2 regions of the Micromonospora sp. ATLC16 genome follow, and region 1 is predicted to be linked to the other one. Evidence: riboswitches for the same ligand, from Rfam matches in the RefSeq annotation. Region 1 holds a riboswitch; the other holds the start of a gene.
What was found. A riboswitch is a leader RNA that binds a small molecule or an ion and turns the genes downstream of it on or off. The one in region 1 is predicted to bind thiamine pyrophosphate.
Positions count from the first base shown of each region.

Region 2: linked by a shared signal. The riboswitch ahead of AC2CHE_RS12200 (ECF transporter S component) and the one ahead of AC2CHE_RS13365 (thiamine phosphate synthase) in region 1 are both predicted to bind thiamine pyrophosphate.

Region 1 covers NZ_JBXUOW010000026.1:85-6,807, reverse strand. Annotated here, with positions in the region: gene AC2CHE_RS13375 (ThuA domain-containing protein) at 1-317, opposite strand, end outside; gene AC2CHE_RS13370 (ThuA domain-containing protein) at 607-5,283, opposite strand; TPP riboswitch at 5,612-5,721, shown strand; gene AC2CHE_RS13365 (thiamine phosphate synthase) at 5,716-6,342, shown strand; partial or broken gene AC2CHE_RS13360 (FAD-dependent oxidoreductase) at 6,336-6,723, shown strand, end outside.
Region 2 covers NZ_JBXUOW010000022.1:65,197-71,919, reverse strand. Annotated here, with positions in the region: gene AC2CHE_RS12210 (TIGR03943 family putative permease subunit) at 1-523, opposite strand, end outside; gene AC2CHE_RS12205 (permease) at 520-1,461, opposite strand; TPP riboswitch at 1,792-1,897, shown strand; gene AC2CHE_RS12200 (ECF transporter S component) at 1,970-2,560, shown strand; gene AC2CHE_RS12195 (ABC transporter ATP-binding protein) at 2,656-4,095, shown strand; gene AC2CHE_RS12190 (energy-coupling factor transporter transmembrane component T family protein) at 4,092-4,892, shown strand; gene AC2CHE_RS12185 (hypothetical protein) at 5,340-5,480, opposite strand; gene AC2CHE_RS12180 (YiiX/YebB-like N1pC/P60 family cysteine hydrolase) at 5,494-5,748, shown strand; gene AC2CHE_RS12175 (hypothetical protein) at 5,865-6,723, shown strand, end outside.

The DNA of each region.
Region 1 (6,723 bases):
CAGATGACGGCTCGGTACTGTGCCAGGTTGGCATCGGTGAACGCGCCGCCGTCCTCAGTGGTGTCGACGGTGAAACCGTGCTCCACGCCGAGTTCCTGGATGGCGGCGATGCCGGTCGGGATGGAGTCGTGGCGGAAGCCGGCGGTCTTGGAGAAGACCAGCACCGAGAATGTCTCGGCGGCGGCCTCCGGAACGGCCTGGGCGACGGGGGCCGGCGCGGCCTGGGCGGCAGGGGCCGCCAGGAGCATGGTCGCGGCGAGGCCGAGGGAGAGGATCGCGGCGGTCAGGGGTGCACGGGCAAGGGGTGTTCGGGGCACTCCGGTCTCCTTTGTCCTTGCTGGACAGGGGGCACGGGGTCGGCCCGCCGAAGACCGTCCCGGGTGGTGCCGGTCCGACCCCGTTGCCGAAGGGGGCCGTCCCAGCATTTATGTCGAGTCGCTGAACAAATTAATTCCGTTGAAACGATTAATGGCAAGACTTCGATGGATAACGTTTCGATAAACGCAAGTGACATTCCCGTACAGCCCGCCCAAACCACCACGGCTGCCGGCCCGCACCTCGGGCAGAGGTACGGGCCGGCAGTCGTGGGTCGGCGAGCCAGTCCAGCTACCCGGGCGTGAGTCGGAAGTAGTCGAACGCGGCCGTCTTCGAGGCGGTCTGGTTGGCGCCGAGAGTGAACAGGCCCACCCTCGGGGTCGCACCGACCGCAGTGCTCGTCAACGTCTGCAGGGTCGTCCAACTCGTGCCGTCGGCCGAGTACGCGGCGGAGAAGGTGTTTCCGCTGCGTGCCAGCCGCAGGTGCCAGATGCCCTGGGTCAGGCCGGTCGCCTGGGGCTGCGTACTCTGCACCGCCCCGGCGACCTCGCTGCGGAACTCGATCCGTCGCGAGACCGCCTGACCGGCCGCGTTGTCCGTCAGGTAGTCGAACTTCAGGTAGTTGTCGTCGTCGGCGTACACCAGCAGGCCCGCCTGCTGGTACTGCTCGTCGAACAGGCTGCCGTCGACCCGGGTCTGCATCGTCCAGTTCCCGGCCGGGCTGTTCTGGAGGATGAAGTTCGTCGGCCCGGTGTTGCCGGTGCCGTAGATGTCACCGTTCGGCACGTCGATGCGCAGCGCGCCGTCGGTCACCCGGTAGTGGGTCGAGTCCTCCCGTACGACGGCGTTCCACCGGCACTTCTCCAGGCTGTCGCCGGTGAACTCGTCGGACGGCGTGACGGTGCCCGTGGTGGCGTCCGGGGTGATCCGGATCCAGTCGAACTGGGCGTTCACCACCTCCGCCGTGGTGCCACCGTTGAGGGCGAAGAGGCCGATCCGGGGGTTGCTGATCCCGGCCAGCGTGGCGGACCGGCCGACCGCGGTGAAGGTCTGCCCGTCGGTCGAGTAGGCGGCGGTCAGGTTCGTCCCGTCGCTCGTCAGTCGCAGGTGGATGGTGTCACCGGTGGGAGCCGCGGTGGAGTCCGTGCTCTCGTTGCGCGGCGTCCCGGCGCTTTCCCTGACGAACTCCACCCGGCGGCCGCCACCGTAGAGCAGGTCCAGCTTGGCGTAGTTGTCGTCGTCGCCGTAGACGACCAGACCGGCCTGCTGGTAGTCGGCCCGGACCGGCACGGTGACCCGGGTGGTCGCCTGCCAGGCCCCGCTGGGTGCGGGCTGGAGCACCAGGTTGGTGGCGTCGTTGCGGGTGCCGTACAGGTCACCCGCCGAGGTGGGCAACCGCAGCGAACCGTCGGAGAGGGAGTACGACTCGTTCCCGCGCACCACGCTGGTCCATCGCTGGCGGTCCAACGAGGTGCCGGTGAACTCGTCGGACCGTTGCGGTCCGGGCTCCGCCTGGCAGGGGTTGCCCGCCCCGTCGACCCGGATCGGCACGCTTGCCTGCCCCCGCGCGCCCCGGCTGTCGGTGACCGTCAGGGTGGCGGTGTAGCTGCCCGGCGTGGTGTACGTGTGGGTGGCGTTGAGCGTGTTCGCGGTCGCATCGTCGCCGAAGTCCCAGGCGTACGTCAGGGGGGTGTCCCCGTCCGGGTCGGTCGCCGTACCGGTGAAGGTCACGGCCAGCGGCGCGGTCCCGCTGGTCGGGGTGGCCGAGGCGGTGACCGCAGGCGGGGCGTTGCCGCTCACTCCGGGGCCGACGAAGTCCAACCAGTTGACATTGAACAGGGTGCCGGAGCCGCCGCTCGGATCCCGGGCGACGAAGTACAACGCACCCTCCGCGGCGGCGCCGTTGGGTATCTGCGCCGTGACGTCGGTGTACGTCTGCCACCCTCCGGTGCCGGTCACGGTGGCGGTGGTGATCAGCGGCCCGTCCGCGGCCCCGGCGCGTACCTCGATGCGGCCACCGGAGGTTGCCGAGGCGACCCGGAACCGAATCGAGGTGAGGCCGGTCAGACTGGCCGGACTCACCGACCACCAGTCGCCGTCCTCGATGAATCCGATGTTCTGCCCACCGCCGGCCGTGTCACCGGTGGTCTCCCGCTCCACTCCGGCGGTGCCGCCCCCGGTGGCGCCTGCCACCCGCCCGGTGGCGGAGTAGTACTCGGCCTGCGTGTGTTTCGGCTGAAGGACCACAAGCGCCCGGCCGGTCTGCGGCTCGGCCCCGTCGGACCCGCCCTTGTCGGTGTAGGTCGCCTCCAGCACGGTGAAGACGTTCGCCTCCTCGCCGTGACCGTCGGCGAGCTGGGTCTGCACCGTGCCGGTGCAGCCCGTGTGCCGCTCCAGCGGGTGGGCGTGCTCGTCGTGGCCGAGCAGGACCTGGAGTTCGACGTCGTCGCAGTCGATCGTCCCGTCCTCCGGGTCGGTGACCTTGATGGTGTAGGCGACCTGGTCACCCCAGTCGAAGAAGCCACCGTCCGGCGGGAACTCGATGGTGACGGTCGGTGCGGTGTTGCCGACGGTGATCGGCACGTTCGCCACCGCGCTCCGTCCCGCCGGGTTGGTCACCCGGAGCTGCGCCGTGTAGCTGCCGGACTCGGTGTACGTGTGGGTCGGGTTGGCCTGGGTGGAGGTGCCGCCGTCGCCGAACGTCCAGGCGTAGGTGAGTGCTCCGCCGTCGGGGTCGCGTGAGCCGGCGCTGGAGAAGGTGACGGCGAGCGGTGGCGCTCCGGTGGTGGGGTTCGCCGAGGCGACCGCGATCGGGGCGCGGGCACCGGCGGTGTAGTCGATCCGGTAGACGCCGGAGTTGTCGTTGTCGCCGCCGAAGCCGCTGCCCCACTCGATCAGGTACAGCGCGCCGTCGGGGCCGAACTCGAAGTCCATCGGCCGGACGAAGGTCATCTGGTCGAGGATCCGGTTGATGTCGACGAGGGACTTGCCGTCCCGGCTGACCTGCATGGTGTACATCCGCGACTGGTTCCACTCGCCGAACATGGCCTTGCCGTCGAAGTACGCCGGCCACTGGCGGCGGGACGAGATCGACGGGTCGTACCGGTAGACCGGTCCGGCCATGGGCGCGCCGCCGCCGCCGATCTCCGGGTACCGGGAGTCACCGTTGTAGCCGTAGTCGACGGTGGCCGGGATGGCCGCTGGCAGGTTGGTCAGGCCGGTGTTGTTCGGCGAGTTGTTCACCGGCGCGGCGCAGTTGAACTTCGATCCGCTCGGGCCGGACGGGAACTGGTAGTCGTTGTACGCCTGGTTCGACCCGTGGCAGTACGGCCAGCCGAAGTTGCCGGGCCGGTCGACGATGTTCCACTCCACCAGGCCCGCCGGGCCCCGGTTCGGGTTGGTGGTGGTGGCATCCGGGCCGTAGTCGGCGACGTAGAGCACGTCGGTGACCGGGTCGATGCCCACCCGGAACGGGTTGCGCAGGCCCATCGCGTAGATCTCCGGCCGGGTCCGCGCGGTGCCCGGGGCGAAGAGGTTGCCGGCCGGGATGGTGTACGTGCCGTCGGCCTGCGGCCGGATCCGGAGCACCTTTCCGCGCAGGTCGTTGGTGTTCGCGGCGGTGCGCTGGGAATCGTAGTCCGACCGGCCGGAGCGCTCGTCCAGCGGGCTGTAGCCACCGGACTCGAAGGGGTTGGTGTTGTCCCCGGTGGCCAGGTACAGGTTGCCGGCCGAGTCGAAGACCATCGTCCCGCCCATGTGGCAGCAGGTGTTGCGCTGCGTGGGCACCTCCAGGACGACCCGCTCGCTCGACGGGGCGATCGTGTCCCCGGTGACGGTGAACCGGGACAGGTGGTTGCGGGAGCCGCCCGCGCTCGGGGCGTAGTAGAGCCAGACCCACCCGTTGCTGGCGAAGTCGGGGTCGAGTCGGATGCCCAGCAGGCCGTCCTCGTTGCCGGCGAAGACGCTCAGCCGCAGCGCGGTGACCGTCTGGCCGGTGTCCGGCTTGATGATCTGCACCCGACCGTCGCGTTCGATGTAGAAGACCCGGCCGTCGGGGGCGATGTCCAGCTCCATCGGGTTGCTGGTGTTGCTGTCCAGCGTCACCTTCTCGAAGTTGGCGGCCCGGCCGGCGCCGCAGTCGGCGTGCACCGCCCCGGCCGCGGTCTGGATACCACCGAGCAGGTGTTGCCGGAACTCGGCGTTGGTGAAGGACTCCTGGGTGTGCCCGCCACCGGTGTACCAGGACCGGCCGCCGTCGAAGTTCTGGCACCAGGCGATCGGGTGGTCGTGCCCCATCGCCCCGCTGCCCGGGCTGTAGCTGCGCTCGTCGAGCGAGGCCAGCACCTGCACCTGACGGGCGCGGGGGTTGGTACGGAAGTTGTACCACTCGTCGTATCGGGACCACCGGTCCGGCAGGTGCCGGGTCGACTCGTGGGTGGTGTCCTCGACCTTCACCGTGGCCGTCTGGTTGGCCGGGTGGTTGTTGAAGTAGGCGCCGACCAGTTGGCCGTACCAGGCCCAGTCGTACTCGGTGTCGGATGCGGCGTGCACGCCGACGTATCCGCCACCCGCGCGGATGTAGCGCTCGAAGGCCGCCTGCTGGCTGGCGTTGAGGACGTCACCGGTGGTCGACAACCAGATGACCGCCTGAAACCTGGCGAGGTTGGTGTCGGTGAAGGCGGCGCCGTCCTCGGTGGTGGTGACGGTGAACCCGTTCGCCGTGCCGAGTTGCTGGATCGCGCTGATGCCGGCCGGGATGGAGTCGTGGCGGAATCCGGCGGTCTTGGAGAAGACCAGGACGGAGTACGGCTCCGCCTCCGCCGCGGCGACCGGATCGGTGGGGCGGGCGGCCTGGGCGGCGGCGGTGCCGGCGATCGGGGCCGGTGCGGCGGCCAGGATGAGTACAAGGGCGAGTAGCGCCACGGTCAATGCGGCGAGCGGGGCTCGCCGCCGACTGGGTCGGGGCACGAAGATCTCCTCTGTCCGTGGGACGGTTCGGAGTGGCGGCGGTGGTCACTCCGCGTCGGTCCGAGCGCCCATACCTGACGAGCGAGGTCTGGGTGGCGACAAGCCGATCCGATCACTTAATTTGCGTTAGTGAATCTAGGTTCGAGCAAGGTGAAACCTTGTAACGTTTTGGTAACGAGCAATCTTGTATTGGTGTGAGTCGCTACATATCGGTGTCTTCTTCTGGTCGCCGTGCTGCTGCGAGTCGGCATGACCGGGCAGCCCGCGCCCCCTGCCGGCGGCGCAGGACGGGCTTGGCGGAGCCGGCGAAACGACGTACGGTGACACCCAACGAACCCACGGGAGCCCGGTGTACCGGGCTGAGAGGGGGGCTGTGAGCCCCCGACCGTCGAACCTGATCCGGGTAATGCCGGCGCAGGGAGGAGTGTTGCCGTGCCGTCCCTGGGGCGACTGCATCTGATCACCGACACCCGACCCGGGCGGGATCCGCTCGCCGTGCTCCGGGCCGTGCTCCCGGCGGCCCACAAGCAACTGGTGGTGCAGGTCCGCGTCGAGGACAGCGCCACCGACCGGCAGGCGTACGAGCTGACCCGGCAGGTGTTGGCCCTGGTCACGCCGTACGGGGTGCCCTGCCTGGTCAACGACCGACTGCACGTGGCCTTGGCCACCGGCGCCGCCGGTGGTCACGTAGGTACCGACGACCTGCCCGTGGCGGCGGCCCGGGAGGTGCTCGGCCCGACGGCGGTGCTGGGCGCCACCGCGCGGGAACCGGCAACCGCGCTCGCCGCGGTCACCGCCGGAGCTAGCTACCTGGGCGTGGGACCGTGCCGCGCCACCGCCACCAAGGACGGGCTGCCACCGCCGATCGGCGCGGCCGGTGTTCGGGCGGTGGCCGAGTCGGTCGAGGTACCGGTGATCGCCATCGGTGGGGTGACGGCGGCGGACGTGCCCGAGTTGCGGGCCGCTGGCGCGTACGGGGTGGCGGTGGTCGGTGCGCTCTCCGGCGCCACCGATCCCGCCCGCGTCGCCGCCGAGCTGGTTCGGACGCTGACATGTTGACCGGGTGCCCCGCCACCGGCGATGTGGCGCCGCAGCACCGGCCCGACGTGGCAGTCGTGGGGGGCGGGCCGATCGGGTGGGCGGTCGCCTGGCGGTGCGCGGCGCGCGGATTGCGGGTGGTCGTGCACGATCCGGCGCCCGGGTCGGGTGCCTCGCATGTGGCCGCCGGCATGCTGGCACCGGTCGCCGAGGCGTACTTCGGCGAGCGGGAGCTGACCGCCCTGCTTACCGAGTCGGCCGGCCGCTGGCCCGGGTTCGCCGCCGAACTGACCGAGGTGACCGGCACCGACATCGGCTACCGGACCGAGGGCACCCTGATGGTCGGGCTGACCGCCGACGACCTCGCCGAGGCGCGTCGGCTCTGGGCGTACCAGCAGGAAT
Region 2 (6,723 bases), on a different contig from region 1:
CCCGGGAGGCGTAGTCCAGGACGCTGACCTGCACCGGGTCACCCTCGGGCAGCGGCGGATAGTCCGACTGCTGTTGACTGCCCAGCGCCGTGCCGGCCTGGCCCGCCGCGTACGACCCGAGGGCCGGCGGGGCGACCAGCAGCAGGCCGAGCACAGGCAGGATCAGCAGCCAACCGACCCGCGGCTCGTGGTGGGCGTGCCCGTGGCCGTCGTGGTCGACGCCGGAGCCGCCGGCTGGTACGCCAGTGCCGCCACCGACCGAGACAGCATCGTCGCCACCGACCGGTGCGTCACCGGCGGGAGCGCCGCCGGGGCCACCGGCCGTGGCCAACGTGCGGGGGGCCGGCGGGCGCAGCTCGTACCAGAGCGTCATGATCGCGGCGGCGATCAGCAGCAGGCCGGCGGCGATCAGGAAGGGACGCAGGCCCTCCTTGACGTAGCGCAGGTAGAGGTCGGTGATGCTGGCCCGGATCACCGCGCCGCCGAGCAGCAACAGGATCACCGCCTGCGCCTGCCGGTTCACAGCAGCACCGCCCCGGCGCCGGCGGCGATCAGCACGGCCACCACGGAGGTGGTCGGCGAGAACCGGAACGCGAAGCGGCGGCCGAACACGCCGGCCTGCATCGAGATCAGCTTGAGATCGACCATCGGCCCCACCACCAGGAAGACCAGCCGGGAAGTGAGCGAGAACTGGGACAGCGAGGCGGCGACGAAGGCGTCGGCCTCCGAACAGAGCGAGAGCAGCACGGCGAGCAACGCCAGCGCCAGGATCGACAGCCACGCGTTGTCGGCCAGGGTCTGCAACCACCGCTCCGGCACCAGCACGTTGATGCTGGCGGAGGCCATCGCGCCGAGCACCAGGAAACCACCGGCGTGGGTCACGTCGTGACGGACGGCGGCCCAGAAGGCCCGGCCCCGGGACGCGTCGTCCAGTTCCGGCCGGCGCGGCATCCTGATCCATTCGGTACGCCCGAGCCGCAGCCAGAGCCAACCCATGATCATGGCGACGATCAGGCTGGCGACGCCCCGGGCAAGCACCATCTCGGGGTTGTTCGGGAAGGCGACCGCGGTGGCGGTGAGCACGATCGGGTTGACCGCCGGGGCGGCGAGCAGGAACGCCAGCGCGGCGGCCGGGGTGACGCCCCGCCGGATCAGTGACCCGGCGATCGGCACCGAGCCGCATTCGCAGCCCGGCAGCACCACCCCGGCCGCGCTGGCTGCCGGCACCGCCAGCGCCGGGTGTCGGGGCAACGCCTTCGCCCAGAAGGATCGGGGTACGAAGACCGCGATCACGGCGGAGAGCAGCACTCCGAAGGCCAGGAACGGCACCGCCTGCACCATGATCGAGACGAAGACGGTGGTCCAGGTCTGGATGCGGGGATCGTCCAGGGCGGCGGCGATCGGCTCCCGAAAGATGATCAGGATGATCAGCAGCGCCGCCAGGACCTCCACCGAGCCGATCCGGTCACCGAGCCAGCGCCGGGGCGGCTCGGCCGCGGCAGGGTCCGCAGGACGGTTTCGGTGTCGATGCCCCCGGGCGAGGCCCGGCCCTCCGGGTCATCCGGCACGGCCCGGTCAGTGTCTGTGGTCACCCGTCATCCTTCGGCCGTGGCGGATCGGCGGACTGAGATTACCGTTCGTTGCGGATGACGTCGATGGATGTCACAGATTCGGCCGAACTCGCCGGCCTACCGGCCCACCAGACCAGCCGGATGCGAGCACCCGTCGTGACCTGGGCAGATCACATTGCCGGTGGATCTTCCGTGGTGTTAGCGTCGGCGGGACAGACAACACCTCCGACAGGGGAGCGCACAGCGCTGAGAGTGCGGGTCCGCCCGCAGACCCTCCGCACCTGATCTGGGTAATGCCAGCGCAGGGAGTTCGGTCCACCTCCAGCCCGCCACCGTTCGGCGCCGCCGGCCGGGGCGTGCGTCTTGCCTGGTTCGCATCTGGACTGGGAGCAATCATCGTGCAGACCACCGACAACAACCGCTGGCGCACCATCGACATCGTGGTGGCGTCGGTCATCGCCGTCGCCTTCGGCGTCATCTTCTGGGCCTGGGGCGTGGTGTGGAGCGCCACCGAGGGCGCCTTCAGCTTCTTCCCGCCGGCACAGACCCTCATCTACGGTGTCTGGCTGGTGCCGGCCGTGCTCGGCGGCCTGGTCATCCGCAAGCCCGGCGCCTCGCTGTACTGCGAACTGCTGGCGGCGATCGTCTCGGCCCTGCTGGGCAACCAGTGGGGCACCATCGTCCTGCTGCAGGGCCTGATGCAGGGTCTCGGCGCCGAACTGGCCTTCGCCGCCTTCCGGTACCGGTCCTACCGACTGCCGGCCGCCCTGCTGGCCGGCGCGCTGACCGGCCTGAGCGCGGCGATCTTCGACTTCGTCTACTGGAACGCCGAACGCGACATCGCCACCTACCGCCTGCCCTACGCCGCGCTCACCATCATCAGCGCCACCGCAATCGCCGGCGCCGGCGCGTACGCCCTCACCCGCGCCCTCACCCGCACCGGCGCCCTCGACCGCTTCCCCGCCGCCCGCGAACGCCCCCTCGTCTGACCCGAAGCCATTCAGGTTGATCATGAGGTTGACGGCCAAGTTGATCTCCAGATCAACCGTCAACCTCATGATCAACAGGGAGGAAGGAGGGTGGAATGGGTGACGGGGTGGGGGTGCGGGGGTTCGGGTGGCGGCATGCCGGCAGGCGTGGCTGGGCGGTGCGTGGGGTTGAGCTGCGGGTGGAGCGCGGTGAGCGGGTGCTGCTGCTGGGGGCGTCGGGGGCGGGCAAGAGCACGTTGCTGGCGGCGCTGGCCGGGCTGCTGCCCGAGGACTCCGGGGAGCGGGAAGGCGCCATCGAGATCGACGGCCGGCCGGTCGGCGAGGCCCGGGACCGGGTCGGCATCGTCTTCCAGGACCCGCAGTCCCAGCTCGTCATGGCCCGCAGCGGCGACGACGTGGCGTTCGGGCTGGAGAACCGGGGCGTGCCGGCCGGACAGATCTGGCCGCGAGTGGACGGGGCACTGGACCGGGTCGGTTTCCCGTACCACCGGGACCGGCCCACCGCGGCGCTCTCCGGCGGCGAACAGCAGCGCCTCGCCCTGGCCGGGGTGCTGGCGCTGCGTCCCGGCCTGCTGCTGCTGGACGAGCCCACCGCCAACCTCGACCCGGCCGGTGCCGCCCTGATCCGCGCAGCGCTCGCCCGGGCGGTGGACGCCGACACCACCCTGATCCTGGTCGAACACCGGGTCGCCGAGGCGCTGCCCCTGGTAGACCGGGTGGTGGTGCTCGAACCCGGTGGCGGGGTCCGCGCCGACGGCCCACCGGAGGCGGTCTTCGCCGCGCACGGCGACGCCCTCGCCGCCGAGGGGGTCTGGGTGCCCGGCCGGGAGATCCCGCCGCGCCGGGCCGCCGGCCCGGCCGGCGAGGCGCTGCTCACCGCCGAACAGGTCGGTCAGCCACCCCGGCTGGCCGCCACCGACCTGACCGTACGCGCCGGTGAGGCGCTCGCGGTGCTCGGGCCGAACGGTGCCGGGAAGTCCACCCTGGCGTTGCTGCTCGGCGGACTCCTCCGGCCCGGCACCGGGCGGCTGGCGGCGAGCCGGGAACTGGCCGGAGTGGACTCGCGGACCGCGCCGCACCGTTGGCGGGCACCGGCGCTGACCCGCCGGATCGGCTCGGTGTTCCAGAATCCCGAGCACCAGTTCGTCACCGGTACGGTCTTCGACGAGTTGGCCCTGGGACCGCGCCGGACCGGGGTCTCCGAATCGGCGGTGCAGGACCGCGTCACGGAACTGTTGAGTCGGCTGCGGCTGGATCGGCTCGCCGCCGCCAACCCGTACACCCTCTCCGGTGGCGAGGCGCGGCGGCTGAGCGTGGCGACCGCCCTGGCCACCGCGCCCCGCCTGCTCATCTGCGACGAGCCCACCTTCGGCCAGGACCGGCGCACCTGGCGTGAGTTGGTGGATCTCCTCGCCGATCTGCGCGACGCCGGTCACGGCCTGGTCACCGTCACCCACGACGCCGACTTCGTGGCCGCGTTGGCCGACCGTACGCTGGCCCTCGCTCCCCCCGGCCCGGTACCGGAGTCGCGATGATCACCTTGGAGCCGATCGCCCGGCCGGGCGCGCCGCTGGCCCGGCGCAATCCGGTGGCCAAACTGGCAGCGGCAATGTTGTTCGCGTTTCCGCTGATGGCCACGCTGGACCCGGTCACGCCGGCCATCGCGATCGCCGTGGAGCTGGCGGTGCTGCCGCTGTTCGGGGTGCACCCCGGGCTGCTGGCCCGGCGGGCCTGGCCACTGCTGGCCGCCGGCGGCGGCATCCTGGTCACGCTGGTGCTCTTCGCCGCCGACCGCTCGGGCCGGGTGCTGCTCGACGCGGGGCCGGTCGTGGTGACCTCGGGGGTGCTGGTCACCGCGCTCGGTTTGGTGCTGCGGCTGTTCGCGGTGGCGTTACCCGGCGTGATCGTCTTCGCCACCACCGACCCGACGGACCTGGCCGACGCGCTGGTGCAGAACGCCAGGGCACCCGCCCGGTTCGCGATCGGCGCGTTGGCGGCGTTCCGGTTGGTGCCGCTGCTCGGCCAGGAGTGGCACATGATCACCATGGCCCGTCGGGCACGTGGCGTCGAGGCCGGACGTAGTCCGGTGGCCCGGCTGCGACTGTTCGTCTCGACGGCGTTCGCGCTGCTGGTCGGGGCGATCCGGCGGGGCACCCGGCTCGCCGTGGCGATGGACGCCCGGGGCTTCGACAGTGGGGTGCCGCGCACCTTCGCCCGCCGACAGCGCTTCGTGGCGGCCGACTGGCTGCTCGTCGTCGGCGCGACGGCGACCGCCGGGGCCGCGCTGGCCGTCAGCGTGGCGCTCGGCATCTTCCGCCCGCTGATCGGCTGAACCCGCCCGCCAGTACGCGTCGAGCCGGCACCTGCGCGGCGATGGGTGCTGGCGGCTTCGACCCCGGCCGGCACCCGTAGCCTCACCCGCGAGCGTCACTCCGGCCCGACCGGCAGCGGCAATGCTCCACGTCATCGTGTCCGCGTCGATTCAAGCGTGAACCAGGTCGCGCGCAGCACTTCTGTCAGGTGGACGACAGAAGGCGGGACAGCGGCACCAGCCCGAGACCGTTTAGGCTTTTCGAACATCAGCTGAGAATCACGCCAGGGATCCCCGGTAACGCGTCATCTCGTGTTCGGATTCGTCGCGCGGTAGCCGCCGCGCGACGAATCCGGCCGCCCCATGCCGTCCAGCGAAAGGCAATGCCCGGCCCAGCACGCTGAGCGGCGGCGGATCGTCCTGTTCAACTGTCCTCCTTGGCAACTCCCGCTACAAGGGAGACATTTTCTACGCCTCCGCCTCCACGTACGGCATCTCCCACGGACATGCGGGAATCTTCTCCTCGACGAGCCGGGTCACCGAGGCTCGGGGATCGGGCGAGAAGAGCGGCGACTTCGCCGTCTCCGGCCGGAAATACTGCAAGAACATCGAAAAGATGGACGTGGCCACCACGATTTCCATCCAGAATCAGGCAGCCGACTACGCGAGGGTGCACCTGACCGGCAAGCCGTACAACAGCAACTTCGCCTGGAACAAGGGCAGCAACATCGACACCCTCAATTGCTCGGAACTCGTGTACAAGGCTTACAAGCGGTCGGTCAACATCGACCTGGACGGTAATGGCGGGCTCGGGGTCTACCCCAAGGACATCCGGGACGACTCGCAGACGCGCACCTATCAGACCGTCAGCAGTTAACAGCACCGGCCGCGCGCAGCTTCCCGGGTGCGGCATGAGGTAACGCGGAGGGCTCGGGGAGGCTGAAACGCCTCCCCGAGCCCTCCGGCAGGAACAGCGAAAGGAAGCCTGTGTCGGTGAGAACGAAGCGCGCGGCTGCCACGGCGTTGGTGGCGGCGATGGCTCTGACGGGATGCACGTCGAACTCTCCGTCAGGACCGCAGCAGTTTTTCGACCGCGCGAGCGTACCCGAGAAGGAGGCGGCACTGGGCGACGCAGTCATGGCCTTCTTCGTCGGACCGCAGAACTCGGAGATGTACACCGCCGTCGGAGAGGTGCGCGAGCCAGGATATCTGGTGCTGGTGGACGCCGACGGCGACTTCCGTGCGCTCAAGACCAAGCGCATGGACATGATGACGCCGGCATGGTCCGGGCACGGCCTGTACTTCGCCGACGAGGACAGCGACTACCAGGTGACGGCGTCCGGGCTCACGAAGGCGGGAAACCCCAAGGCCACCGCGCAGAACCTGATGCTCGCGCTGCCGGACGGTGGAGCGGTGGGGGTCTACAACGACGGACGCGCCGCCGACGGCGGGTACGCCAACCAACTCGCCGTCACCACCGGCGGCCAGGCGCACCGGTACGACGTGCAGGGCAACTACTTCACCGGCGCCGTCTGCGACGGTCAGGTGTTCGGGCTGACCGATACGCCCGGGAGGCATGCGGGCGAGGTGCCTGACCTGCCCGAGCTGGTATCCACGAGCGACCCGGCCGCCAGCCCGCAGATGCTGGCCCGCCTCTATCCGGCCGACGGAGGCGAAAAGGTCGTCGCCTGGCGACCGCAGTTCGGCACCGGCACCCCGATCGGGCAGGTTCCCTGCCATGACGGTGTGATCACCTTTCTGTCCTGGGACACCGACGCCGACGGCCGCGAACAGCCACGGGTGGTCTCCTGGGACACCGCTACCGGCCAGCATCAGGCACACGCCCTGACCT